DNA from 3 places in the Shewanella sp. Koi 1 genome. Region 1 is predicted to be linked to each of the others. Evidence: predicted binding sites of a transcription regulator. Region 1 holds the regulator's gene; each other region holds the start of a gene.
What was found. The regulator sigma-54, encoded in region 1, starts transcription at its own class of promoters, with help from an activator protein. The targets are predictions, from matches to a motif close to GTTGGCACGNNNNTNGNNT.

Region 1 (9,897 bases):
ACGGCAACCTTAGTCATGGGCGATGCCATCGCCATTGCGCTGCTGCAAGCCAAAGGCTTTACCCGGGAAGATTTCGCCATGTCCCATCCGGGCGGAGCCTTAGGCCGTAAGCTGCTGCTTAAAGTCAGCAACGTGATGCACAGCGGCGATGACTTACCACTGGTTAAACACGATATCTGCATCACCGATGCCCTGTATGAGATCTCCAAGAAAGGCCTTGGCATGACCGCGGTTATCGATGAGCAAAACAAACTCGTGGGTATCTTTACCGACGGCGACCTGCGCCGCGTTATCGATGCCCAAGTCAACCTGCGTACCACGCCGATTGCCGATGTGATGACGCGAAACTGTGTCACAATTACTGAAAACGTTTTAGCGGCGCAGGCGCTGCAAGTGATGGATTCCAAAAATATCAACGGCCTGATAGTGATAGATAAAGAACATCATCCTGTCGGAGCCCTCAATATGCTCGATATGGTTAAAGCGGGAGTGATTTAATGCCACAGCAAGGTTTTTATGGCCCCATCAGCGACGATGTTTGGCAAAGGGCGCAAAAAATTAAACTGCTGATCTGCGATGTGGACGGGGTGTTTTCCGACGGCCGCATTTATTTGAGCAACTCAGGGGAAGAACTCAAAGCCTTCCACACCCGCGATGGTTATGGCGTGCGCTCATTATTGACCAGTGGTTTTAATCTGGCCGTGATAACAGGTCGTCAGTCTAAAATTGTCGAAAACCGCATGACGGCTCTGGGTGTAACGCATATTTATCAGGGCGTGGATAATAAATTCGTTCCCTATGAAGAACTGCTGTCGCTCTACAATGTCACCCCAGAAGAAGTCGCCTATATTGGTGATGATATTGTCGACTTGCCTGTGATGAATGTGGTCGGCTTGGCCGTCTGTGTTGCCGATGGTCATCCCTATGTCCGCCAACACGCCCATTTTGTGACTCACTTGAATGGTGGACATGGCGCACTCAGGGAACTCACGGATCTGCTCTTACTGAGCCAAAATAAGTTCACTTCCGCCCATGGGATGAGCATATGAGTCGTGTGACCCTCGCCATTATCGCCTTTTTTGGTACTGCGCTGGTGCTATATTGGCAAGTGCAGCAAAAACGCGGTGGCGATACGGATGACAGCTTGAACGTCAGTGACAGACCCGATTACATTATCGAAGATCTGCGCAGCATTGAGTTTAATGAGCAAGGGCAAGTTAACAGTCGCGTCACGGCAAAGCACATGGAACACTATGAGCTGAAAAACCAAACCGACTTTACTGAGCCCGTCTATCTTGTCTATCCCGACCAAGGTAAAGCAAAATGGCAGATCCGAGCCGATCAAGGTCGACTCAACAAAGATACCGGCAAGGTTGTATTAGAAAATAATGTTATTATCGATGCCATCAGCCCTGGTGAACCCATACAGACATTGTCCACCAGTTTTTTAGAACTCGATCTCAACACTATGATAATGACCTCTGACCGCATCATTTACGTCACAGGGAAAGATTTTAATATTCAAGGGCAAGGCCTTTATGCCGACCTTAACGCGCAGGAAGTGCAATTGACCAGTCAGGTAGTAGGAACCTATGAAGCAAAATAACATATTACTTGCCGGCCTAATGCTAATCACCAGCATGAGCGCCTTCGCCAAGGTTGGTGACTTACAGCAAGAAGTGAAAATTAAAGCCGTTAGCCAAACTGCGGACATTAAAAACAACCAGATCATTTTCTTCGGTCCGGTTGAAGTCACCCAAGGCTCGATTAAAATCCATGCGGATCAACTACGTGCATTTTCTGCCGAAGGGGAAAACAGCAAGATTTTAGTGGCAACCGGTAATCCTGCGACTTATAGCCAGATCCTCGACGATGGACGCCCAGCTTCGGCGAGCGCGAAAGAAATTCGCTACGAAATGGCGACCCGCACCCTAACTTTGACGGGCTCTGCCAGCCTAGACCAAGCGGGTAGCCAAGTGACGGGTAACCTCATCCGTTACGATATTATTCAGCAAAAATTGATCGCTGAGAGCACGGGTAGCGGTGATGATCGCGTGATTACCATTATTCAACCTGACAACTATCAGGAAGAGATCAAGAACCAGCCCGCGGACAAACCTGTGAAAAAACAGGACTCTAAATGACCCAAATCACCTTAAAAGCACAGAATCTCGCTAAGAGTTATAAGAGTCGTCAGGTTGTGAAAGATGTCAGCCTGACGGTGAAAACGGGTCAAGTCGTCGGCCTACTCGGCCCAAACGGCGCGGGTAAAACCACCACCTTTTATATGGTCGTGGGCTTAGTCAAAAGCGATAAAGGCCATATCTTTATCGACGATGATGATTTAACCGCCGATCCCATGCACCTGCGCGCCCGCAAAGGCATTGGTTACCTGCCACAGGAAGCCAGTATCTTTCGCAAGCTGACCGTGCACGACAATATCATGGCGGTACTGCAAACCCGTAAAGAGCTCAATCGCGATCAACGCGAAGAAGAGCTGGAACATCTGCTCGAAGAGTTCCATATCACCCATATCCGAGACAGCCAAGGCATGTCGTTATCGGGCGGTGAACGTCGCCGCGTCGAAATTGCCCGCGCTTTAGCGGCCAATCCAAAGTTTATTCTGCTCGATGAACCCTTCGCCGGTGTCGACCCGATTTCGGTTATCGATATCAAGAAAATCATCGAACAACTCAAGAGCCGAGGCCTTGGGGTACTGATCACAGACCACAATGTGCGCGAGACCTTAGACGTCTGTGAACATGCTTACATTGTCAGTCACGGAAACCTGATTGCCGAAGGAACTCCCGCAGAGATCTTAGACAATCAGCAAGTTAGGGCTGTGTACTTAGGTGAACAATTCAGGCTATAGTTACTTAAACAGAGCCAATTAGCCTTGAATTTTGGCTTATAAGCGCCATCGATATGATAACAAGCGGCCTAAATTCAAAATAATAACGTAGGGATCAGCGGTAACATGAAAGCGTCACTCCAGCTCAAACTGGGTCAACAGTTAACCATGACGCCACAACTCCAACAGGCCATTCGTCTGTTGCAATTGTCGTCATTGGAACTGCAGCAAGAGATCCAGCAAGCCTTAGACTCTAATCCTCTTCTCGAGCTGGAAGAGGAGCAATTCGACGCGCCTACCGAACGTAAGCAAGATATCGCCGATACCGACTTTAGCGAAACAACGGCCCTGCCACAGGAACAAGACAATTCCACCGTGGACATTGCCGAGTCGTTGACCAAAGAATCCCTGCCCGAAGAACTGCCCATGGATACTACTTGGGATGAAGTTTTTACCGCCTCGCCAAACTCAGGTTCTGGCGCCAGCCGTGAAGATGACATGCCCTTCCAAGGGGAAACCAGTGAAGGCCTGTACGAGCATTTAGAATGGCAGAAAAACCTCACGCCCTTCTCTGAAACCGATTTAGCCATCGCCACCGCGATTATTGATGCCATCGACGATCAAGGTTATCTCACTCAAAGTACTGAAGATATCCTCGAGGCCATGGGCAATCCTGAGATAGAACTGGATGAAGTCGAAGCCGTACTTAAGCGTATTCAACACTTCGATCCCGTTGGTGTCGCCGCAAGGGATTTAAGCGAATGTCTGCTTATCCAACTCTCCCATTTTTCGCCGGATACCCCACACCTCGAAAACGCCCGCATGTTGATCAAAGATCATTTAGATCTGATCGCCGCCCGCGACTTTAGGTTGTTGATGCGTAAGACCAAACTTAAAGAGGACGAGTTAAGGGACAGCATAGCGCTGATCCAAACCTTAAACCCTCGCCCCGGTTTGCTCATCACCCCTGTTGATGAAGAATATGTCATCCCCGATGTGTCGGTATCGAAGAAAAACGGTCGCTGGGTGGTCGAGTTAAATCCAGATTGCATGCCAAAAATCAATGTTAATCAGCAATATGCAGCCATGGCGCGCAGCACCAAAAGCCAAGCCGATAGCCAATTTATCCGCGGGCATCTGCAAGAAGCCAAGTGGTTTATCAAAAGCCTTGAAAGCCGTAACGAAACACTGCTCAAGGTGGCAAACTGCATAGTGCAATATCAACAGGGCTTCTTCGAATACGGTGAAGAAGCCATGAAACCTATGGTCCTGAACGATATCGCTGAGGCGGTAGAAATGCATGAGTCCACCATTTCACGGGTGACGACACAAAAATACATGCATACCCCAAAGGGACTTTTTGAACTAAAATATTTCTTCTCAAGCCACGTCGGGACTGATGATGGCGGTGAGTGCTCATCCACGGCAATCAGAGCCTTCATTAAGAAACTGGTTGCAGCGGAAAACCAGAAAAAACCATTAAGCGACAGCAAGATGGCACAGCTTCTGGCAGAACAGGGAATTAACGTTGCGCGCAGAACCATTGCGAAGTACCGAGAAGCGATGCTTATTCCCCCTTCCAATCAGCGTAAAAGTTTATAGCCTAAAGTGGAAATCGGAGGACGTTTATATGCAAATAAACCTGAGTGGACACCATATCGAGATTACTGAATCGTTACGGGCTTATGTTGAGGAAAAGTTTTCAAAACTTGAACGTCATTTCGAACAGATCAATAATGTGCACGTTGTGCTCAATGTTGAGAAAATGCAACAAATTGCCGAAGCGAGAATCAACCTCACCGGTGGTGAAGTCTTCGCGACTTCAGAGCATGCAGATATGTATGCTGCCATAGACGTCCTGATCGACAAGCTTGATCGTCAGGTTATTAAACACAAAGAGAAGTTAACAAAACACTAGCAATGGAACTTCGTACCATACTGCGGCCGGAATGCACGACCTGCGCCACTCCGGGCAGTAAGAAAAAGGTACTGGAACTTATCAGCGACTTAGCCGCTGCCCAGTACCCCACCCTCTCATCTCAAGAGATCTTCGAAAGCCTAGTGGCGCGCGAAAAGATGGGGAGCACAGGTATAGGTAACGGCATCGCCATTCCACATGGTCGATTAACCGATATAACACAACCCATAGCCATATTGGTGAAATGTGAGGAGCCGATAGCCTTTGATGCTATCGATAAACAACCTGTCGACATTTTATTTGCGCTGCTGGTGCCTGCTGACCAATGTCAACAGCACTTAAGCACTTTGTCCTGCATGGCTGAAAAGCTCAGCGACAAACAAATATTGAAGCAATTGCGCAAGACGCATGATGAAACGGAACTCTATCAGGTAATCACTGGATGAAACTGGTCATAGTGTCAGGGCGCTCAGGCTCAGGCAAATCGGTCGCACTAAGAGTGCTTGAAGATCTCGGCTATTATTGTGTCGATAATCTTCCGTTGCCGCTGATTGGCAGCTTACTCGAACAGCTCAAGGGCAGTAACGATCTCGTCGCCATCAGCGTTGACGTGCGTAACCTGCCGGAGCAAGACAAGGTACTCGTCAAACAGCTCGCAAGCCTGCCAGAGGGCACTGAACTTACCAGCTTCTTCTTAAATTCCAGCGATAAAGTACTGCTAAAGCGCTACAGCGAGACTCGGCGCTTACATCCCTTATCTAAGAGCCGAGTATCACTGCAAGAAGCCATCAAACTTGAAGGCAAATTGCTCGAGCCCCTGTCACAGCAGATGGATCACTACATAGATACCTCAAATCTGAATATCTATGAACTCAGCGACCAAGTACGGCAAATCCTGCTTGGCAGTGTCGATAAGGAACTGGTGATCAACTTCGAGTCCTTCGGTTTTAAGCATGGTATGCCAACCGAAGCCGACTTTATGTTTGATGTGCGCTTTTTACCCAATCCCCATTGGGAACCCGAGCTGCGCCCTCTCACCGGCTTAGATGAACCCGTTGCCGAGTTTTTAAATCGCCAGCCGCTGGTTAACAAGTTCATCTGGCAAATTGAGAATTTACTCGAGACTTGGTTGCCCCACTTAGAGCGTAATAACCGCAGCTATCTGACCATCGCCATCGGCTGTACCGGCGGTCAACACAGATCGGTTTACGTGGCCGAGCAACTGGCTAAACGCTTTAGCAACGGTAAACACAAAGTGAATGCCCGCCACCGAGAGTTAAGCCATGCCAAAGCTTGAGCGCCAAATCACCATCTGCAATAAACTCGGCTTACATGCCCGCGCTGCGACAAAGCTCGTGGTGTTGGCCTCAGAGTTTGATGCCAGCATTACGCTGATCCAAGGTGAAAAACAAGCCTCTGCCGCCAGTGTTTTAGGGCTACTCATGCTGGAAACGGGTATGGGTAAAACCATTACCCTGATTGCCGAAGGCCCAGATGCGGAGCCTGCGCTCAATGCCATTTGCGCGCTTATCGACGCGAAGTTCGACGAAGCCTGCTAATTGCCTCGACATCTCATCTCGATGCCCCCTACCGTTATTCAGTACCCTGTTTGGTTTTGATTTCAGCACCTTATACCAGTAAAACACATTTGTGACTCGACGCCCTCCCGTGCGCTCAATTACAATATACTGCTGCGCTTTGGCTTAAGTCCTCAACAGCCAAACGCCCCATCCACGTCGCCACCTTGGAGGAAACATGCCTGTAGAAGCTTCAGACAGCTTACAAGTCGAACAACGTCTCGACCAACTGAGCCATGCCCTCAATAGCGGTATGTTTGTGCATGTCAGGCAAATGCTGCAAAACATGGCGGCGTCGGATATAGCATTGATTTTAGAGTCCTCGCCCCCTAAAGCGCGGCAAGTGCTATGGCAACTTATCGATCAAGATCAGCTCGGGGATATTCTCGATGAACTCAGTGAAGAGCTAAAAGATCCGTTGATCCGCGCCATGAGCCCTGAACGGGTCGCCAAGGCGACCGCCAGTATGGATACGGACGATCTCGCTTATATCCTGCGAAGCTTGCCGGATACCGTCTATAAGCAAGTATTGCAGTCTATGAGCCTGCAAAACCGCCAGCGGGTGGAGCAAGCGCTCTCCTACCCCGATGAAACCGCGGGCAGCCTAATGAATACAGATACTGTGACCTTAAGGCCCGATGTGAATATCGATGTGGTACTGCGTTATTTGCGCCAACGGGGCAATCTGCCCGATACCACTGACACCTTATACGTGGTGGATAAGCATGATCGCGTACTCGGCGGGGTCAAACTTGCGGATCTGCTCACCTGCGATCCCAATACTCATATCAGTAGCATTATCGATACCGATATCGAGAGCATTCCCGTGGGCATGTCCGACAGCGAAGTAGCGCAGCTGTTCGAGCGCCATGACTGGGTATCTGCGCCAGTGGTCGACAGTGAGGGCAAATTACTCGGGCGTATCACCATCGATGACGTAGTAGATGTTATCCGTGAAGACGCAGAGCACTCCATGATGGGGATGGCGGGGATGGACGATGATGAAGACACCTTCGCCCCAGTAGTGAAGAGTACTTTCCGCCGCTCACTCTGGCTGACGATTAACCTATTCGCCGCCCTATTAGCAGCCTCTGTCAGCAATATGTTTGAAGGCACAATCGAACAATTCGCCACCATTGCGATCTTAATGACGATTGTCCCGAGCATGGGCGGGGTCGCGGGTAATCAAACCTTAGCCCTAGTGATCCGCGGGATTGCCTTGGGCCATATTGGCCAGAGTAATGCCCGCTGGCTGATTGGCAAAGAACTCGCCATTGGCTTTTTGAACGGCCTCATGTGGTCGATTTTGGTGTTTATCGCGGTATTCGTTTGGAAAGATGATATGGCGCTTGCTAGCCTGATTGGCGGTGCAATGCTCATCAATATGACAGTCGCAGGACTGGCTGGCGCCAGTATTCCGCTGATCTTAAAACGCTTGAAAGTGGATCCGGCGTTAGCGGGCGGTATGGTACTCACCACAGTCACCGATGTCATTGGCCTGTTTGCCTTCCTAGGATTAGCGACCCTGTATTTAATGCACTAGCACAGGCCTAAGCCTTGCTAAAACGAGCAACAAAAATGGCGCCATAGGGCGCCATTTTTAATAGACGATTAGCACTATTTTTTAGGCGGCTGAAAGCCATAGCCCGTTAAAATCGCTTGTCCATCAGGGGATAAAATAAACTCGGCCAGAGGCGCGGCCGCACTATTGGCATCCTTTAACACCAATAGGCCATAGTCGGCGCCAACGGCTAACTCTGGCGGTAAATCGACAACCTTGAGGCTCGGCACTTCTTTTTGTGCCAGCACCGCATTGGTGCAATAGGTTAAGAACACGTCCGCCTGCTTATTTTCCATCACCCAAGCATAGGGATTACGATCTTTGGGCGGTTTAGCACTCTCAGGCCCACCCGTGAGCTGCAATGCTTTGGTTTCTAATGTGGTTTTTGCATTAGCTTTTAAGGCCTCGGCTTTCGCAAACACAGCCCAAGCATAATCCCCCGCGGGATCGGCTTTTGGCGTTGATGTCCCAAGCTTAATTTGCGGCGCGAGCAGGGTGTCTAATAAGTTCGCACTGGTGAGTGGTACATCCGCCTGGGCAATGGCACAGAGCTGGTTACGGGCAAACATTTGCACCTGTTGACCCGCTCCCGCATCGACTAAGGCCTGCGGATGTTTCATATTCGCCGAAGCGAAAATATCCACCCGCTCACCCTCTTGGATCCGCTTAAGTAATAAGCCCGAAGGCGCATATTGCGCCGCGACTTTAGCGTCGGATTTCGCTTGATAGGCGGCAATAATATCGTTCATCGCCGCCTTTAAACTGCCTGCGGCCCTGAGTTCAATAGGGGCTGTCGCTTCAGTGCTCGTTGGCGCGCCTTGTACCATTCCCGCCATCAATGTCGCCCCTAAACTGATTGCTAACACTAAACCCTGCTTTGCCATGATGTTATCTCCGTTTGCACAGGAAAATGTCCTAGTGCATACAAGACGGCAAAACCTTCAGCGGATCAAGTATTACCGCTACTGGATAAATTCAAATCGGGACGATTGTGGCCAAGATCACTTAAGTTGTTTAGGTGAATGGACAAATTGTCCCCGAATGCAAAATGTTGCCTAATGCAAAGAATCAGCGAGTGCAGAGAGTAAAAAGTCGCCCGTAGGCGACTCTTATTTTATGGAAATTATTGCCCCGTTGGGGTTAACACAATTTCCACTCGACGGTTTTGCGCGCGACCTGCGGCATTCGCATTCGATGCAATAGGACTCGCCTCACCCATGCCCTTAGATTTAACGCGAGCAGAAGCCACGCCTTTACTCATCAGGTAGTTGCCCACTTCGCTGGCGCGGACTTGTGATAAACGTAGGTTGTACGAATCTGAGCCGCTGCTATCGGTGTAACCTAATACATTCAGTTGAGTCTTGCTGTATTCCTTGGCCACCAGCGCCACTGAGTTAAGTACACGCTTAGCACCATCACTCAGTTCAGTTTGGTCAACACCAAAGGTCACTTCGTTTGGCATATTGAGAATAATATTGTCACCGTCGCGGGTCACACTCACGCCTGTCGAGGCCAGTTGTTGACGCAGTTTGGTTTCTTGCACATCCATGTAGTAACCAATCCCACCGCCGACGGCCGCGCCTGAGGCTGCACCAATTAAGGCACCTTTACCACGGTCGCTCTTGCTAGAGGACGCAACCCCAACAGCCGCGCCGGCAACCGCACCAATTAAGGCGCCCGTAGTTGCTTTTGCCGTTTGTTGCTCATTGGTATAGGGATTGACTGTAGAACAGCCAGACGCAATCAAGGCGCCTGTCACCACAACAATCGCAAGCTTAGATGCTGGCAGTGATTTGATCAGAGAAGGCTTCATCATTTATGACCTCATAACATGATTGATGATGGTATTTGCCCGCCAAAAGGCAAAGGGCGTGGCAAGTCGCCAAAGGACACCATAAAAAATCGCAGTATATAAGCATTCTCTTTTGAGACAATCTTTAATCGCTTCTTTGCTCAGTTTATGACTGATTCAATCGAAAACAACACTAAA
Region 2 (9,897 bases), 2.5 Mb from region 1:
GAGCCAAGCATCTTTGGCATCGTCTTTCCAATCCTGTGCGGCGGCCACATTTAAACTGATAGAACCGACAAGTAAGGTGGTTAAAGCTAAAGTTGTCGTGTTTTTCATAATGATATCCTCCGTTGTTATCTCGAAGGAAATAAAGCGTGAATCGTGCCAATGTTTTTATCCTACTGATTTTAAATGTGATTAATTGGAAAGATGACTAGTTTTAGGTGTTTGGCTCAATCGGCAAATCGGCGCTTTTTACCGACAAAATGTAAATATTACCGAGGGTGATTAAGCGGTTTGGCTTAAGTGGGATAGGCGTTAAGCTCAAATAGATCGCAGGCAACAAAAACGCGGCTCAGTTGGCCGCGTTATTGGATGGCATTGCCGCCTTACAGGGCTTGGCTACGCAGGTGTAAGGTATCCAAATGGATTTGTAGCCAGGCAATATCCTCGGCCAATTGGCTGATTAACCTTGGGTGATTGGCCTTTTTAATTAGCTGTTTGAGGTGATTAAGGCGCTGACGCTCAAGCTCGCAGAGTACGGCGAGGGCATCGGCGAGTTGCTGTTTAATAAGTAAAGCATCGACATCGGCATAGGGCCGAGTCTGCGACGGCGGCACCGAATGCTGGCCCATTTGTTGTAATGTTTGGGCGAGCAGTTGCTTAAATCGCGCCTGCATCCCTTGATACGTCTTGATTTGGGCAATAAAAATGCGTTTTAGGCTGTAGTCATCGACAGTGGTATTGGCCCGAGTATAAAAATCCACGCCAGTTTGGGTCAGCTCGATTAACTCATTAACCAGCTTAATATCGGCGCTTAACTCGGTCTGATGTTGCGCAACATTAGACGTCATAACGACCTCCTGTGGTAGTTTGGGCTGCTCCGCCGACACGGATTGCCCAACATTTTATGGAAATTTCAGTTTCATTCAGCTTCTATGCATATTTCGTTCACTTTTTAATGATAAGTTAATGGATTGATTTAACTGATGATATTTATCCATTGTCGCCAGTGCCTCGCTTATTATCGGCAACTCTTACCGTTGAGATTGTTAAAATTTCACGGCTGGCATACAGTGGTGCTTCATTCACAGGGAGTGGCACAAGATGATCCGACCAACGCTTTTCTATCATCTACAGGACTTCGAGACCGAGCAGGCATTAGTGCAGCTCGAGGGCGCGCAGACCTACAACAAGCTACGCAGTACCGATGATTTATCTTGGATTAGTCAGCTGGAGGCCAATCGTATCGATGTGGCGATCATTGAGCTGCCCCGTCTAAGCCGTGAAGATTACTTAGCCTTACTCGAGTCCAGCGCCATTGCGGATGTGGAGTTTATTTTCCTCTCCGATGGCCTACCGAATCCTCACCTCGATAAACTCTTATCCAAATACGCGGGCTACCATTTCCGTAAGCCCATCGATATGTCGTTGCTGTGCGAAACCTTAGCGGATTTTGCCCAGCATTTGGTTGCCAATACTTCGACGCGCATTCGCCCCTTTGCCAGCGAATTAGACCAATATGGTCTGCTGGTGGGCTCCTCATTACCTATGCACCGTTTGTATCGCACTATCCGCCGCGTGTCGGCTGCCGAGAGCAATGTGTTGATTATCGGCGAGAGTGGCGCGGGTAAAGAACTGGTCGCCAATACCATTCACTTAGCTAGCCCGCGGGTGAATAAGCCCTATATTGCGATTAACTGCGGCGCCTTGAGCCCAGAATTAGTTGATAGTGAACTCTTCGGACATGTAAAAGGTTCTTTTACCGGCGCGAATCGTGATCATCAAGGGGTATTTGAGCAGGCTGAAGGCGGCACCTTATTCCTCGATGAAGTCACCGAAATGCCCCTAGAGCATCAAGTTAAGCTGTTAAGAGTGCTCGAAAATAATGAATATCGTCCCGTCGGCAGCCCTAAGGTGCTCAAGGCCAATGTGCGTATTGTGGCGGCGACAAACCGCGATCCTCTAGTGGCGATTGAGCAAGGACAACTGCGGGAAGATTTGTACTTTCGCTTAGCGCATTTCCCCATTCAAGTGCCGCCATTGCGGGAGCGTGGGGAAGATATTGTCGGACTTGCGAAGCATTTTCTGGCCTATCGCAATGCGGCGGAAAAACAGAGTAAAGTGTTCTCGCCCTCAAGTTTAGAGGCGATTGCGGCCCACGCTTGGCCGGGGAATGTGCGCGAGTTAAAGCATGCTATCGAGCGCGCTTATATTCTGGCGGACCATGAGATTACCCCTGAGCATTTACAGCTTACGCCCAGTTTGGATAAGGAGGCGGCTGCGGAGGAAAATGTCGTGATCCCCCAAGGTATGCGCCTTGAGGAGCTGGAAAAAATCGCCATTTACCAAGCGCTTGAAACGAGTCAGGGCAATAAGACCGACACCGCCGAGCAGCTTGGGATCAGCGTTAAAACCCTCTATAACAAGCTCAGTAAATATGAGCAGGAGTCAGACGCTCAAACTGTTGTTGATGCCATTAGCGAAGATTCCGTTAGCAATAGCGTCGCCAAGTAGTAACCTACATTAAATGCCTGAAAATAAGCTAATGCATTGATTCAGTTTTGATTCAGCTTTGATTCATAGTTTGATTCAGAGTTGATTTTAAAAGTGTTAGCTTATTTTTGATTCTGACTGCGGTTCAGCATTTTGTGCTTGATAGGGCACAAACACCTTCAAAGAGGCGGGCAGGATATCGATATTGAGTTCCTCCGGCTCACAAATCTCGCCATCAATCACATACTTGCATGGGGGCTGACTGCTGATCTTCACCCTTTTAGCATGGGCATGTTTCACTTTACCCGTGTTGGCCGAGGGCTCAGAGTCGCTATTGGCGGCCTCTTTAATCCAGCCGGTAAAAGCCAGTTCAGCCAGACTGATAAGCTGTTCATTCGGCTCATTATTTGAATCTAACCAAGTGATATCCAACAAGCCGTCGGTCATATTGGGTTCGCCCTTACCTTGGGCGAGTAAGCTGGTAAAAGGTGCGGCATTGGCAACCACTAGGCTGTGGGTTTGCACTGCCATTGGGGCTTGGTCATCTAAAGTCAGCTGCAACTCGAGGTTGGTGTCGGTGTTCACCGCGCGCCACAAACCATCGAGGTAGGCGAGTTGGCCGAGGGCATTTTTACGCTCACGGCTCGCCGACTCAATCATTTGCTGCTCAAACCCAATGCCGACCAGCAGTAACACCAGCCGCTCATTGCAACGCGCCGTGTCTATAGTCTGTGTCTGGCCTTGGATAATATTATCAAGGGCTTGGGAGACGGCATTGAGCTTACTGCTTAAACCAAAGAGGGCGTGTGACAGGGCATTAGTGGTGCCTAGCGGGATAATGCCTAAGGTGATATCGGTGTCGATAATCTCCGCCGCGACCTCTGTGACTGTGCCATCGCCCCCGCAAGCGATGATGATATCGGCGCCCTGAAGTCGGGCTTTTTTCGCTTGGGTTTGGGCGCTAATCTCTGGCGTGGTGAGCGCTAACTGCACCTCAAAATAGCGTTTCAGCTCAGTGCAAATTTGTTCGCCATGGCTCTGCCATTTACCCGCGCCAGAGACGGGATTGGCGATAATCCAGGCTCGCTTATGCAGTTTGATTTCCCCTTGAGTGTACATCTGCTCCAGCGCTTTAAGTTGCCAGCGATTTAACCCTGCGGTTTTACGAATGCTTTTAATCTGTTGCAGCACCTCGGCGAAGCTGAGCTCGGGACGGCGGCACACAAGATAAGCGGCCAGCACCATTACGGAGCGCCCGCGGCCGAGCGCACAGTGGATTAATACCCGCTTTTGGGCGCGTACTTGACGGTGTAACCAGTTAATCGCCTGATTTAATTGGGCGCTAGTTGGCACGCTGTGGTCAAGAATAGGCATATTCAGATAGTCGATATGATCCTCATACAGGGACACATCGAGGCCGTCGAATTCGGCGGTGACATCTAAAATGGCGGTAATGCCATAACGATTCAGTTTAGGTAAATCGGCAGCGCTTAAGCGGCTACCCAAGTACAGATATTTATCAATGGCTTGCATTGAAGGCACGCTATCGCTGCGCCGTGCCCAGAGATTATAGAGTCGGCATCCTAATAAAAATGGAATAAAGCCCCAACGGATATACCAGGGGATGGATCCATCCTGACGTTTTCTAAAAATACTGGCGAGATTAAACCAATAGGCCGAGCCGACAAGGGCGAGGGATAGGCTGCTCCATGCCCAAATAAAGGTGAGGATGGGAGAGTGTCCTGTTACGGCGAAATAGCCAAATAACAGCGCTCCGAACAGGTAGAAATACTTAATGTGGATCCTACTCAGCATTGGCATCTCCTCCATCGATAAACGGCGAGCCTCAGGGAAACCCACTTTATCGTGACCAATAGCTGTCACGATAAAGTGGCTCGGTAGTACTCAATTGAACTGTGGTTCCTCTGATAGGCTCGTTTGCGGGACTCACTACTCGCCGTCATCCGTTCTAGCAGCGGGTATCTTTCGCTTTAACGCCTTCTTTCAGTTCTTCACAGGCATCTTCAATCGCATTGCCGGTATCTGTGATGGCTTCATCGATTTTTTCGCCTGCGTCCTCGGCGTGGTTGTCGCTACAGGCTGACAGTCCAAAGGTTAATAATAGGGCTAAAAATGCAGTGGTAATCATGGTCATAGGTTTCATATCTATTCTCCTTTTATCCAATTTAAGCGCGTGGTGCCTTGCCCTTAAGGGCGTTGACCAGCAGGGAAATCACAAGTAATACAATAAATAAGAAGAAAATAATCTTTGCGATCCCCGCTGCGGCGCCAGCGATCCCCGTAAATCCAAACAGTCCGGCGATAATGGCCACAACCAGAAACATTAAGGTCCAACCTAACATAGCCACCTCCTTTGTCTTATTTCGGTTTTTCTGTCTACTTCACTCTGCATGTTTACGTCGAGTGAGCTAGTTGCTGGGGGAATTGAATAAGCTAGGTTACGTCTAATATCCCGTTATCACTCAATCCCGCAATAAACTCACAAAGGAGATATTGCGAGCTTAATGCCAACTTTGAGATTATTGGCTAATTTACTGATTATTAGTGTAATTTTTAAATGCTGTGTTGGCGGGAGGATTGGCTGATATAAGCGCGATAGGCAATTTTTACCTGCGATTCGGTAAGAGTTGCAGTGGGGAAATCGAGGGGAAATCGCGTCCATCAAAGTTCGTTTCTGTAATCCATTTTAAAATCAGGTCGTATGTATTTGATAGTTTGTAGGCGAGCATTGTCACGGCAGTGGACATCGGAAAAAGGGATTTTTCCGTTGAGCCCCCAAGGATGGGTTTACGGCGTGCCACTGAAGTGACAATGCAGAGCGGAAACGGAACTCCAATCGGCTTTTGGCATTATTTATTCGATTGATTGAAAGCGACAATGCCGAGCGGAACTAAACCCGTAATAGAGCCAAAAATGAAACCCCAAATTTATCCCCCCAATTTAACCCAAAAAAAGCGGGTTAAGTTTTCACTTAACCCGCTCGATAAGGTTTAGCAAAGCGAATTAGCAGCGTTGCAGTGGTTTCCAGCGTTGCAGGCTGACTGGAATACTTACCCCTTGGGATAACAACAGGTTAATCCGTGCTTGATAGGCCGCGCCCTGCATTAAATGTTTAGCCAAATCCACTGCATTGCGCTCGCGGTAATCATCTAAATAACTGCCTTTTGCCCAAGCATTAAAGGCGCCGAGGGCGGGTCCTGCCCAAATCTGGTAATCCATTTCGCGGCCAACTTCGCCCGTGTTTGACCAGCGGCTCGAAAGACCCAAATACCAGCGGAAAATCAGTGCCATTTTGCGTTTTGGATTATCCAGCGCGCGTTCAATTTGCTTAGGATCGCGCTCATTAAAGTGCGCCACAGTACCTGCCCAAATCTCATCTAGTGAGGCGCGAAACACTTGCTCTTCCAGCTTTTGTCTTTCCTCTGCCGGAATCGCCTCAATCGAGTCGTAGCGGGTGTAAATCTCGTAGAGCTTATTAGCGCGCATTGGGAATAGAGTGCCGCGCTTAACCACTTGTAACTTAACGCCCATTTCGAACATATCGGCGGCGGGCGCCATAGTCACATCGGCCATTTCTGTGGTGGCGAGTAACTTACGGGTATGTTCGCTGGCTCCCGCCTCAACACAGGCTTGATTGATTGAGCCAGTGACAATATAGGCCGCGCCCATATTGAAGGTCGCCAGCGCCGCATCGGGCGTGCCGATACCCCCACCTGCGCCCACACGGATCGGTGTTTTGTACTGGTACTTGGCTTGAATGGTATCTTTGAGCGCCAAAATGGTCGGCAATAATGTGACCAGAGGGCGATTGTCGGTGTGGCCGCCAGAGTCGGCTTCGGCGGTAATGTCATCGGCCATAGGGACAGATTGCGCCATTAGCATTTGATCTTCGCTGATAAGCCCTTCGTTCACTAATTGTTGCAGCATCTTAACCGGGGCGGGCTCCATAAACTTGGTCGCCACCTCGGTACGGCTGATTTTAGCAATCACTTTATTGCCAATCACAATCTCGCCGTTGGCGTCGCGACTCAGGCCTGCGGCGCGGTAATAGACGATTTGCGGCGTTAAGCCCAAGAAGGCCGAAGCCTCAACTGTATGCACTTGATGCTTGAGGAAGAGTTCGACACTGCCACGCTCAAGCGCTGGCTCGCTCGGGCTGTGAATGAGGTTAAAGGCGTAGGGGCCATTGGGCAATGCCGCTTGAATGCGTTTAATCGCGGCTTCAACGCGCGATGGAATTAACCCTGCCGCGCCAAAGGAGCACAGAATGCCCGCCTGACCTAAGGCGATAACTAACTCTTCCGAGGCGATGCCGTTGGCCATGGCGCCCGCGTAGTAGGCGTATTTCACCCCATGCACGCGGCGAAAATTACTGTCGCCCAAGCTTTGGGTGCCAAGGGCGGGGGCGAAGGCACTCACAGGATGCAAACCATTGCTTTTGTGTAAGCTATTGCTGGGTTCTGCAAGACCCACCACCTCGGCGCTTTGAGCTATGCCTAGGCCTTTTTCGGCATGATTGACTAAGTAACAGGCTTGATTGAGATCTTTAAGTTTTTTGCCAAGGGAATCGATATCGAAACTGATGGCGGCTTCATCAACCTGCCATGGCCAAGGACTGAGTTTTTTATTATCGAGAGAGTTATTATCGAGTGTGGTATTCGTCATTTGGGCTATTCACTTTTAGGTGTTTGGGGCCTGAATTTGTTTGCCGCAGTGGGGTTATTCCCTTGCACTGCGGCTGTTGTGTACTGTTTAAGCTAACTTTGGCTAATGCCGCAAGTTAGGCGCTAGCGCTATGCCTCTTCGATACAGATTGCGATATCGGTTACCTCATAAATGCGCAGGCCATCCTTACTCAGGTTGGCATCGCCTTTGATGATGCGTTTTCCGTTTTTATCTTCAATGCTGGTGATATGCACATCCAGCGACATCTGTTTGTTTAATGGATTAATTTGACCGCGATACTTCCATTTAATTTCTGACAGAATTTGGCCAAATTTCGGATTATTAAAGCCTGCGCCTAGGTCTTGGTCTATGGCATAGGTTTGCAGTAATTCGATAATCGCCTCGACGCCGAGTGAGCCTGGCATCACTGGATCTTGATGGAAATGGAACTGGAAGAACCAATCGCTAGGGTCAATAGTGCGCTCGGCGTACAAGTATCCCAGTCCCTTCTTACCGCCAGTTTTTACAATTTCGGCCTTATCGATAAAGTTCAGCTGCCCACCCGCGAGGCGGTAGTGTGGTTTGCCCTGCGGCGCCACAAAACTGCGGCCGTTTTTATCTAACAGATTGATTTGGCTGTCGGCTTTAATACCGCGCTCAAGGTGCCAGGCTTGGGTAATTTTACCGTTGTCGATACCCAACTGGTTTTTAAGCGCATCGGCCTTAAAGTAACCGAAAACCGCATTACCACGGTAGAAGGGCTCGCCATCGCAGCTCAGTTCGAAACTAAAGTTTTGAATGATATTGCTGCCAGCAATCACAGTGGACAGCAGGCGCGAATCGTTGACTATGGTTTTACCGCGTAAATCCACTTCGCGCAGTAATTTGCCACTGCCGTCGAGGTTGCGGAAGAATAACTCCTGCCCCGGGAAGCCTAAGGTCGTGCCCATATAACCCGAGATAAAGCCATTGGGCTGTAGGGAGATTTCCATCAACACAGAGTAGGGCATCACACTCGGGTGGCTGTTTTTAGCGTAATACCACGCGTTGCTGGGCACTTCATACTCGGCAATACAGGAGGATGGCTTTTTCAGCTCGCCACGTTTGCCCTCAATGGCCACCACTCGGGTGGTGAGTTGCAGATCGCCGCAGGGCGTACGCGGCGGGATTAAGCCACGGTAAATACTAAAATCGGGGCCGAAGCAGTTTTCAATATCGCCGGTGGCAAACTCAAACAAATGATAAGGCGTAAACGGCAGGGTGTCGGGCACGCGATTGGCGTACTTAGAGCCTGCTGGCGCAATCGGCGCGCTTACATGCTTAAGCGGCACAACGCCTTTATTCACGGGAGCTGAAACATCTGGGATTTGCGCCATCAGTGGCGCTTGTTCCGCGAGGATTGCGATATTTGCTGCTTGGACATCATTACTCTGTGAAGAATGGCTTTGCGAATAGCTGCCCTGTGAAGAATGACTCTGCGAAGAACCGCTGTGCGAATAGCGGGTGCAATCTGCTTCTTCTTTAATCATCACCCCGAGGTTTTGGAAATCCACCACCACTTTGCCATTGAGCAGAATATCGATATTCGCCTTGGCATAGGGGCGAGGGCTCATGCCAATTTCGATGACTTCCATCCGATAGGTGAGCGTGCCAGATTGTGGTAATACCTGACCGCGGCAGCGCACTTTTTGCGATGCGTTTTCAAGGGGTTGGAAACGACCGTTATTAACGCCAAGGTGCATACCAATATGCAGCATAAAGAATTGCAGTAACTGACCACAACCTTCGGCCATGAGGGAGCCGGCCATCACTTGGTCGCCCTTAAAATGGCAGGGGAAATACCAATGGTCGGGGGCTAATTGCTTGTGACCTTCAATCAAGCCTAAGCCCCATGCGCCGCCATGCACTTCGAGCTTGCTAACTTGCTCGATCATCAGGAATTTTTCCGAAGCGAAGCACAGTGAAGGCTGGAGGCCAAACTTTGCCTGGTGGGCCGCATGTTCACCGCCAAAACAGCCGCCAATGTCAGCGCTCAGTAGACGGTGGATTTGCTCGTAGCTGAAAGCCGTTTGCGCGCAGTTAAGTAGCGGCGTGAAGCGTGGCTGATTGCCGTTTCGCGCATATTCATTGGCCAGTGCAATTTGTGCCTGCTCTCTTGCCTTAATTTCGGCCTCGGTGCGGATCACTCCTTTGCCATCGGCCAGTTCTTTATCGGTAAAGAAACCCGCGCAGCCGCCGTCCATCTTGAGGATCAGCTTATCGCCCACGAAACATTCGTAGGAGAAGAAAAACAGCAGGGTATCGCCATTACGGGCAAAGTGGTTGATGGAGATATCGTAGCGCAGGGTGTCACCGCCGCGGGGCAGATCCCCAAGGAAGGTGAGGGTGCAGTCGAGCAAGCGATAGACGCGCTCGCCTTTGTTTTCAAAATCGATACCTAAGTAGCTGATCAGCATTAAATCGCACTGACCCGATTCGACCGCCACCGCCCAAGGAATTTGGCCATCGACCAAGAAGGGCGCATCCATGGGAATGTCGTACTCTGTGGTCATAGTGCTCGGCTGATAGCGGTTCATTTGCGCGTTGAGCTTAGTCACCCGCGAGACTAGCAGATAATCCGAGGTTGGCAGACGCACGCGGCGTGCGTAGCTGTCGATAATGGCGTAATCGGCGCCAAATACCTTAGCAATGTCGCCCTCGGCATATTCCACCAGATCCTGATAG
Region 3 (9,897 bases), 740 kb from region 1:
TGTAATTACACCTGTTCTAGGTTTTCCACACGCCTCACGGTCACTAGGCATTTCAATACCATGGTCGACAGAGTTACGCACTAAGTGGACTAATGGATCTGCAAGCGCTTCAACAAGGTTTTTGTCTAAGTCAGTTTCTTCCCCGACCAATACTAAATCGATCTCTTTGTTGAGAGTACGGGCTAAGTCACGTACCACACGAGGAAAACGGCCAAAGACTTTCTTAATAGGCTGCATGCGAGTTTTCATCACTGCGCCTTGTAAGTCCGCAGTAACTAAATCCAAATTCGCAAGCGCTTTAGACATTTCTTCGTCATCACGACTTATGCCTAAGCTTACCAAGCGGTTACGCACCAATACTAACTCACCCACCATGTTCATGATCTGGTCAAGTCTTGCGGTGTCAACCCGAACGGTTGTTTCACCTTGAGGCACATTAGCAGAAGCTGCTGGCGCCACTTTGGCAGGCGCTTTTTCAGCAACTGCAACCTCAGTTTTTACTGTTGCCGCTGCAGGCGTTGCTGTCGGCTTAGATGCAGGCGTAGCAGCATTAACCTTAGGTGTGACAGGCGTAACTGGTGTAGGAGCAGTTTGAACTGTTTTCGCAGGCTCAGTTTTGGTGATAGGTTTAGCCGGAGCGCCACCTTTTCCATGCAATTCATCCAGTAACCGTTCGAATTCATCCTCTGTGATTTCATCAGAATCGACAGGAGTAGGAGGTGGAGGTGGAGTCACGGCTTCAGCCTTAGGTTTTACTGGCGCAGCCGCTTCAACTTTACCACTAAATTTGCCAGAGCCATGAAGTTCATCAAGCAGAGCCTCGAACTCATCGTCAGTAATATCATCACTGGCACTAGCAGGTTGTGCTTGAGCTTTAATACTTGCTGAAACCGCTGGAGTCGCTTCAACTTTTGGAGACGTTACGCCGGGGCCTTTCCCTGAACCATGCAAGGCATCTAATAAAGCTTCAAACTCAGCTTCGTCAATTTCATCAATACTAGAGCTGGTTGAAGCGCCATTTTCAGCAGGCATTTCCTCAACAACGGCGACCTCGACAACGGGTTCAATGATCGGTTCTGGCTCTGGCTCTGGCTCTGGCTCAACTTCTGCACTAACTTGCCCCATTTCTGAAGGTAATGGCTCACCAGAACTGAGCATTTTCAGTTTCGCAAGTAAGGCAGGATCGGCAGGTTCTTGTTGCTCCCCTTGCTGGGTTTGAGCAAACATCGTATTTATCGCATCAACGGCTTGAAGAATGATGTCCATTAACTCAGCGGTGACGCTACGCTTACCTGTGCGTAATAAATCGAATGTATTTTCTGCCTCATGGCAGACATCAACCATGGGAGTCAGACTAAGGAACCCTGCGCCGCCTTTTACGGTGTGAAACCCCCTAAAAATGGCATTTAGCAAGTCAGTATCATCAGGATTATTTTCAAGGGCGACAAGTTGCTCTTGAAGCAACTCTAATATTTCCCCCGCCTCAATTAAAAAGTCCTGGAGTATCTCTTCATCTACATCAAAGGCCATCAAATTGACTCCCAGTTAGAAACCCAGACTCGATAGCAGATCATCCACCTCGTCTTGACCCGTTACGACATCTTGACGAAGTTCGGCATTCATTATCGGCCCTTCAGCTTCAATATTATTTTTCTGAGTAATCTGACTCTCAATTATTGGCTGCTCACCAAACACCGTCAGCATAGACACCAGATTACTTTCAACTTCCATCACTAGATCGATTACCCGACGGATCATTTGTCCTGTCAGGTCTTGAAAATCCTGCGCCATCAATATTTGGTTGAGCAATTCACGTAATCGGTTTGAATCCAGTTCACTACGCGACATCAAATGCTGAACATTGTGACAAAGCACTTTAAAATCACCGAGTGCAATTTCACGACGCATTAACTTATCCCAAGATGGCATCACTTGCTGGATATTCGCGGTTAATGCATTCGCTAACGGCAAGCATTCTTCAACTGCATCCATCGTTTTATTTGCAGCTTGCTCCGTCATGTCAATGACATAACTCAGCCTTTCCTTAGCATCGGGTATTTCAGTATTAGCTAACTCAATCAAACGATTATCGATTTGGAAATCCATTAATGCGCTGTGTAGTTGCCGAGTCAGTTTTCCGACTTCGTCAAAGAGCTCTCTTTGGAGTGGAGCAGCGAGTTCCCTAAATAAATCATCCGCTTGAGTTTGTTCATTAGCGTTCAATAATTCAACTAAACGCTGCGCTTGCTCGAGCGTGATGAGCCCTGATGTTTGTGACTTCATAGCTCATCCCTGCTTAAGCGAGTCGTTCGAATATTTTATCTAACTTCTCTTTTAAAGTTGCTGCAGTAAAAGGTTTAACGACGTAGCCATTCACTCCTGCTTGCGCAGCAGCGATAATTTGTTCGCGTTTTGCTTCAGCGGTCACCATAAGCACAGGTAAATGCTTAAGGGAGTCATCTGCTCTAATTGCTTTGAGCAAATCAATCCCCTGCATTCCAGGCATGTTCCAGTCTGTGACGACAAAATCAAAATCCCCTTTTTGCAACATTGGCAAGGCGGTTGAGCCATCGTCCGCTTCTTGGGTGTTGTTAAAGCCCAAGTCTCGCAACAAGTTCTTGATGATCCGTCTCATTGTCGAAAAGTCATCAACGATGAGAATCTTCATATTCTTGTCCAAGGTTTCCTCCGGTGAGCTGACATTCAGTGCTCAATTAATAATTATACTTATGTCCAATGCTTGAGTTTGCCTTTGAGTCGCAACATTGCCTGACTTAGAATCTGGCTAACACGCGATTCGCTTACCTCAAGAATGGCGCCAATTTCTTTTAAATTCAATGCTTCATCGTAGTACAACGATAGCACTAGCGCATCTCTTTCGGGCAATAATTTTATTGCCTCTACAAGTGCAGAATGAAACTGGGTCTCTGCCAACACTTCAAACGTACCATCACTAACATTATCGCTTGTAGTAAGTATATCCTGTGATACGCCTAAGTCCTCTATCCCTATGATTTTACCAACAGAAACATCGTTAAGAATATGATGGTACTCATCTAGCGTCATATCAAGTTTTTCTGCAATTTCTGTGTCGCGTGCATCACGACCCAGCACTTGCTCTAACTCATCAATGGCATGAGCAATTCGACGATTATTACGGTGGACAGAACGAGGAACCCAATCGCCACGACGGATTTCATCCAACATGGCACCACGGATCCTTATGCCGGCGAAGGTTTCAAACTTTGCACCTTTACCGCCATCAAACTTAGATGATGCTTCTAATAACCCCATCATCCCCGCTTGAAGCAAGTCATCGAGCTGCACTGAAGCAGGTAATCTGGCGAGCAAGTGATGTGCAATTCTTTTAACCAACGGTGCATACTGTTCAACGATTGACGTTTTATTGTCTAAACAAGTATACGCTGCGGCTTTATTCACTCGTTTTTTCCTCTTGAAAATCTGGTCGCTGAACTAATCGCTCAACGAAAAACTCCAAATGCCCACCAGGTTGCTGGGGTACTGGCCAGCTCATAATTTTATTCGCTAGACCATGGTAAGCAATCGCTGCAGGAGATTTAGGATAAGCCTCAACAACAAGCTTTTGCTTACGTACCGATTTACGCAGATTCTCGTCAAACGGTATCGTTGCCACTAATTCAAGTGCCACGTCTAAAAATCTGTCGGTCACTTTACTGAGTTTAGCAAACAATTCCATACCTTCGCGCAAACTACGCACCATATTTGCAACAATTTTAAAGCGGAAGACGCCGTGTTCACGGCTGAGGATTTTGATTAACGCATAGGCGTCAGTGATTGAGGTTGGCTCGTCACAAACAACAACTAGCACATCCTGTGACGCACGGGAGAAACTGAGCACCATATCTGAAATCCCCGCCGCGGTATCGACGATAAGAATATCAAACTGGGTACGCATCTCACTGAAAGCACGAATTAACCCCGCATGTTGCGCAGGACTTAATTCGACCATACCTTGAGTACCAGAGGTTGCGGGGACAATGCCAATACCTTTAGGACCGCGGACAATAATGTCGTCCAGCTCAGCATCGCCTGAGAGTACATGGGAAAGGTTACGTTCAGCACGGATCCCTAACATGACATCGACGTTTGCTAAGCCAAGGTCGGCATCAAGCACTAAGACACGCTTGCCCTTTTCGGCTAATGCTACTGCGGTATTGATGGACACGCTGGTTTTACCCACGCCACCTTTACCACCCGTAACCGCGATTACTTTCACTTTTTCGTTATAGGGTTGATTCATCATACGTAAACCACTTGCTTGATCCAGGGTCATAACTCTACTCAAATGCACAGGTCATATTATCTGACCACGCTGTGTCTGGTAACGATTGTTGTTCAGTGTTTTCTAAGGCCGCTAATGCTTGCTCTGCGAGCAGTAAAGTATCGGCAACTTTCATATCTTCGGGCACTCGCTGCCCATCCGTAACATAACTTAATGGCAACCCACTTTGGATCAACACACTTAATGCACCCGCTAACGACACGGACTCATCGAGTTTGGTGAGTACAACACCAGATAATGGAATGCGTTTAAAGTGATTTACAGCATCCTGTAGCACACGGCGCTGTCCTGTGGCAGACAGTACCAGATAACTGCGGATAGGTATTCTGCTATTTGCAGTTAAATTATCAAGTTGCTGGTAAAGCCGCATATCTCGTTGGCCCATTCCTGCGGTATCTATCAATACTAGCTTGCGATTTCTGAACTGATACAGTATTTGCTCTAGCTCAGCAAGATCATGGGCTTGCTTAACTGGGCATCCCATAATTTTGCCATAGGTTGCCAATTGCTCATAGGCGCCAATACGATAATGATCTGTAGTGATCAAGGCGACTTGATCCGCACCATGATGGGCTGCGAAACGAGCCGCTAATTTGGCTAAGGAAGTGGTTTTGCCTACACCCGTTGGACCAACCAGCGCCACCACGCCACCTTGCTTAACGATATCATCGCCTTGATTATCAAGCATATTCGCTAGACTTTGTGGCAAGGCACGAACCAATTCTGCCGGAGTATAGTGTTGACTAAGCGCCGCTAACTTGTTCGCGACCGCAGGCGAAAACTCAGCTTCCAGTAACTTTGACTCCAGCATGGCACCCACAGGGTCGATACGCTTTTTGTGTTCAGTCATCAGCGCAGACACTTGATGAGTAAGCAAATTGCGTAAGGATGCTAACTCATCACGCATCGCTTCGATATCCGCATTTTGCTTCTGTGAAACCTGTGGCTTCTTATCGAAAGCATGGCCCATATCTCGTCGCTCAGCTTTTGGCGTTGCAGGAGCTTGTAGACCTTGTGCCCACGCAGGCAGTTCGGCGTCTTGCTGTTGATGGGTGAGCTGTTGGTTTAAACGGCTTTGTTGCTTCTCGAGCAATGCTTGGAGAGAGTCCGCTGGTGCCGATGGTTTTAACTTAGTTTCAGCGCGAATCGGCGCTTTAGCACCGAGCGACACTAAGTCATCACTCACATCCATAAAAGTCGGTGCAGCGGCAGGCGCCTTCGCTTTGGGCTCGTCATAGTCAACGGCGGCCACAATCTCAATGCCGCCATTTACCTTTTTATTCGACATAATCACGGCATCGGAGCCGAGCGTGTCCTTCACTTGGGCCAGTGCAGCACGCATGTCTTTGGCAAAAAAACGTTTAATCTTCACTTATGCGTCCTCTACTGGCCGACGGCAGACACTATGCGTATTTGCTTTTCATCGGGGATTTCTTGGTAAGAAATCACTCTGAGATTAGGAATAGTATATTTAACAAAGCGAGACAGTGTCGCACGTAACATACCTGACGTTAGCAAAATAGCGGGCTGACCAACCATTTCTTGCTTTTGAGCGGCATCCGCTAAGGATTGCTGCATACGCTCTGCAAGACCAGGCTCGATATTTGGGCCATCGCCACCGGTTGCTTGCATTGACTGATGCAACATCTGTTCCAACTCTGGCGCCAAAGTTATGACAGGTATTTCAAGTTCAGGACCCGAGATCTCTTGAACTATCATGCGCTTCAATGCGATACGCACTGCCGCCGTTAACACTTCAGTATCGTTACTCTTAGTGCCGTATTCTAACAAAGTTTGCACTATGGTACGCAAGTCTCTGACAGAAACTCCTTCATTTAATAGGTTTTGCATCACTTTTACGACATTTCCGAGCGGCATCACATCAGGAATAAAGCCATCCACCAGCTTAGGCGAATGCTTGGCAAGCATATCCATCAGTTGTTGCACTTCTTCGTAGCCTAAGAGCTTCGCCGCGTTATTCGTCAATATTTGGCTAATATGGGTAGCCACCACTGTCGCAGCATCCACCACGGTATAACCTAAGGTTTGTGCATGTTCACGCAGCTCAGGGGCAATCCACACGGCTTCGAGACCAAAGGCTGGATCACGCGTTTCGATACCATCGAGCTTGCCATAAACTTGGCCTGGGTTGATGGCGAGTTCGCAGTCATGGCGAATATCCGCCTCTCCAACCACCACACCCATTAACGAGATGCGGTAGGCATTAGGTGATAAATCGAGGTTGTCACGAATATGCACCGCAGGTACCAAGAAGCCTAGCTCTTGAGAAAGTTTTTTACGTACCCCTTTGATCCGGCTAAGTAATTCACCACCTTGGCCCTTATCGACTAATGGGATCAAACGATAACCCACTTCCAGACCGATAGTGTCAACATGGTGTACATCGTCCCAGCTAAGTTCTTTGGGTTCTCTTTCGGCTCTTTCCGTTGGGCCCGTTTTGACTTGCTCAAGGGCTTTGGCACGTTTGGCTTCATTACGTTTGAAGATAAAGTAAGCCGCACCAGCTGTGATCACGGCAAAGCTTAAAAACGCCATATGTGGCATGCCAGGCACAATACCCATGACAAAGAGTACACCAGCCGCAATACTGAGCGACTTGTGACTGTCAAACATCTGACTGATCAGCATCTGGCCCATATCGCCAGATTCATTTTGACGGGTCACCATCAACGCCGCAGCGATTGACAGTAATAGACCAGGAATTTGCGCGACGAGACCGTCACCAATGGTTAACAGTGTATAAATTTCAACGGCTTGGGAGAATGTCAAACCGTGCTGCACAATCCCGATAATAAACCCACCGAGAATGTTGATAACCAAAATCATGATACCGGCAATCGCATCACCCTTCACAAACTTAGATGCACCGTCCATTGCGCCATAGAAATCGGCTTCGCGGGTCACCTCGGCGCGTCTGGTTCTGGCTTGATCTTGATTAATAATACCTGCGTTCAAGTCGGCATCGATGGCCATTTGCTTACCGGGCATCGCATCTAAGGTAAAGCGAGCACTCACCTCGGCAATACGGCCAGCACCTTTAGTCACAACGGCAAAGTTGATAATAATCAAGATGATAAATACAACTAGGCCCACGGCATAGTTACCGCCAATCACTACGGAGCCGAAGGCCTCAATTACCTTACCGGCGGCGTCACCACCATTGTGACCTTCGAGTAATACTACACGGGTCGATGCCACGTTAAGCGCGAGTCGCAGCAATGTCGCGACTAATAAAACCGTTGGAAAAGCAGCAAAGTCTAAGGGTCTATCGGTATAAATCGCGACAAGAAGAACAATCAAAGCCAAGGCAATGTTAAAAGAGAATAAAACGTCGAGTAGAAACGGCGGGATAGGCAATACAATCATAGCCAATGCAGCAAGCACTAGCATTGGCGTACCTATGCCCTTGAAAGAGCTCAGTTTCAACTGTTTTACTTGGCCTAGGGAGGCTTTAACATCCATTCACAGATACCTAAACTTTGACGTATAACAGCCTGAAAGCAAAAAACGCGCCAACCGCTAGCGCTTCAAGTCGTGGTTTTATCTCTGTGAACGAGCTCTTCGTTAACCTAACACTCAACTAGTGCTTCAGCTCGTCAGGAATGGGTTGATTAGCAGGGATTGGAATTGGTTTACGGCCACGACCTTTTTGGTACTGGCGTAACTGGAACACATAAGCCAGCACCTGTGCCACCGCGGTAAATAGGCCCTCAGGGATCTGCTGCTCAAGCTTAGTGGTGTGATAAATTGCCCGCGCCAGCGGTGGTGCTGAGACAATCGCAATGTTATGTGCCCTTGCCACTTCACGGATTTTAAACGCGACTTCATCCACTCCTTTAGCGATAACAAAAGGCGCTGCAGAGCGCTTCACATCGTATTTAATGGCCACCGCATAATGCTCAGGGTTCACCACAATCACATCCGCATTGGGAACTTCGGCCATCATGCGTCGCTGCGCTAACTCACGCTGCATTTGGCGTACTCGCCCTTTGACCTCAGGTTTACCTTCGGTGTCTTTATACTCGTCTTTCACTTCCTGCTTAGTCATTTTCAGCTGTTTGTTGTGGTTCCAGATCTGAAACGGCACATCGATCACCACGATGACTAAGACGGAGGAGCAAAGCAGAATAAACATCCACACTAACAAATCCAGCGCATGATGGACGTTACCGGGGAGATGATCGGCTGACAGGAGTAGAATGTCGTTAAAATAATGACTGAGTAGTAAATAAGCCGCGATGGCTACCACAGAAAACTTAGCAATCCCTTTGGTTAATTCAACCAAGGCCTGCACACCAAACATCCGCTTAAAGCCCGCAATCGGGCTCATTTTACTGGCTTTAGGCATCATGGCTTGGGTCGAGAAATTCATCCCGCCAAGGGATACGTTACCGATAAATGCTACCACGACAATCAGTAACATAATCTTGAGTAACGGCCAGCCAATCTCGCTTCCCACGACGCCCCATACATTAAACATCTGGTTCGTATCGAAAATCGCAGCGCGATCCATGGTAAAGACGCGTTCAAACACATTGGACAGCGCCTTCGCAATCCCAGGCCCGAGCATATACAAACCTGTCGCAGCCGAGAGCAACACGGTCGCAGTACCTAACTCTTTTGAGCGGGCTACCTGCCCTTTTTCTCGCGCCTGTTCGAGGCGCCTCCCGGTGGGTTCCTCGCTGCGTTCGCCGCTACTTTCTTCAGCCATTACGCGTTCCTATCCGGTTAAAGTATGCCGTCGGCTTGACACTGAAGCCCTAAAATATCACAAAGCAAAAGCTGTGCCGACGCCCAAACCTCTTCGAAATGGGCCATTACGGGGGTCAAGGTTAACCACAAAATGAGCAGTCCACCAATCATAGTTATGGGGAAACCTATCGAGAAAATGTTCAGCTGCGGCGCGGCGCGAGTCATAACCCCAAAGGATAAGTTAACCAGCAGCAAGGCAATAATCGCCGAGAGCGACATGGTCAATGCTGCGCCAAACATATAGGAACCCCATTCCGCTAGCGCGCGATAACTCGTCAAACTTAACCCTTGATTCGAAATCGGTAAGGTCTCAAAACTGGCGACTAACATTCGGATCATCAACAGATGTCCATCGACGGCGAGAAAAATCAACGTCGCCAGTAACAAAAAGAAGTTGCCTATCACAGGCGTTTGTTGGCCTGAGCCCGGATCGACCATAGAGGCAAAACCTAAGCTGGTTTGCATACCGATGATTTGGCCCGTTAACACAAAGGTTTGCATCACCATTTGGGTTACAAAGCCCATGGCGACACCAATAATAATTTGCTGAGCGGTAATAAAAACAGCGCTTAAGGAAAAGAGCTCCGCATCCTTAACGGGCGGTAATACTGGCGCTATGGCCAGAGTGATAGCCACCGCTAAGAGTAAACGGACTCGAGTCGGGGTTGTCGTAGCACCAAACACCACCATGACCATCAACATGCTGGTCACGCGAAACAATGGCCACATGTAAGAGGCGATAGTTTGCATTAAGGTGTCGAGCAGCAGCTCCATGGGCTTAGCCCACCACTTGAGGAATG

Region 2: the regulator sigma-54 is predicted to act here: its motif matches at 5,002-5,020, upstream of ACUZ8J_RS06795 (DUF1328 domain-containing protein).
Region 3: the regulator sigma-54 is predicted to act here: its motif matches at 7,844-7,862, upstream of flhA (flagellar biosynthesis protein FlhA).

Annotation. Positions count from the first base shown of each region.
Region 1 covers NZ_JBREJM010000001.1:4,017,611-4,027,507, forward strand. Annotated here, with positions in the region: gene ACUZ8J_RS17750 (KpsF/GutQ family sugar-phosphate isomerase) at 1-498, shown strand, start outside; gene kdsC (3-deoxy-manno-octulosonate-8-phosphatase KdsC) at 498-1,049, shown strand; gene lptC (LPS export ABC transporter periplasmic protein LptC) at 1,046-1,606, shown strand; gene lptA (lipopolysaccharide transport periplasmic protein LptA) at 1,593-2,144, shown strand; gene lptB (LPS export ABC transporter ATP-binding protein) at 2,141-2,872, shown strand; gene ACUZ8J_RS17775 (RNA polymerase factor sigma-54) at 2,978-4,453, shown strand; gene hpf (ribosome hibernation promoting factor) at 4,482-4,769, shown strand; gene ptsN (PTS IIA-like nitrogen regulatory protein PtsN) at 4,772-5,215, shown strand; gene rapZ (RNase adapter RapZ) at 5,212-6,066, shown strand; gene ACUZ8J_RS17795 (HPr family phosphocarrier protein) at 6,053-6,328, shown strand; gene mgtE (magnesium transporter) at 6,525-7,889, shown strand; gene ACUZ8J_RS17805 (molybdate ABC transporter substrate-binding protein) at 7,964-8,791, opposite strand; gene ACUZ8J_RS17810 (OmpA family protein) at 9,031-9,723, opposite strand.
Region 2 covers NZ_JBREJM010000001.1:1,533,105-1,543,001, forward strand. Annotated here, with positions in the region: gene ACUZ8J_RS06770 (BON domain-containing protein) at 1-108, opposite strand, end outside; gene ACUZ8J_RS06775 (hypothetical protein) at 381-845, opposite strand; gene ACUZ8J_RS06780 (sigma-54 interaction domain-containing protein) at 1,099-2,508, shown strand; gene ACUZ8J_RS06785 (diacylglycerol kinase family protein) at 2,605-4,302, opposite strand; gene ACUZ8J_RS06790 (hypothetical protein) at 4,457-4,651, opposite strand; gene ACUZ8J_RS06795 (DUF1328 domain-containing protein) at 4,674-4,850, opposite strand; gene pfaD (eicosapentaenoate synthase subunit PfaD) at 5,512-7,173, opposite strand; gene ACUZ8J_RS06805 (hotdog fold thioesterase) at 7,302-9,897, opposite strand, start outside.
Region 3 covers NZ_JBREJM010000001.1:3,274,054-3,283,950, forward strand. Annotated here, with positions in the region: gene ACUZ8J_RS14395 (chemotaxis protein CheW) at 1-1,530, opposite strand, end outside; gene ACUZ8J_RS14400 (protein phosphatase CheZ) at 1,546-2,283, opposite strand; gene cheY (chemotaxis response regulator CheY) at 2,297-2,680, opposite strand; gene ACUZ8J_RS14410 (RNA polymerase sigma factor FliA) at 2,728-3,441, opposite strand; gene ACUZ8J_RS14415 (MinD/ParA family protein) at 3,434-4,315, opposite strand; gene flhF (flagellar biosynthesis protein FlhF) at 4,320-5,696, opposite strand; gene flhA (flagellar biosynthesis protein FlhA) at 5,708-7,807, opposite strand; gene flhB (flagellar biosynthesis protein FlhB) at 7,926-9,056, opposite strand; gene fliR (flagellar biosynthetic protein FliR) at 9,074-9,871, opposite strand; gene fliQ (flagellar biosynthesis protein FliQ) at 9,876-9,897, opposite strand, start outside.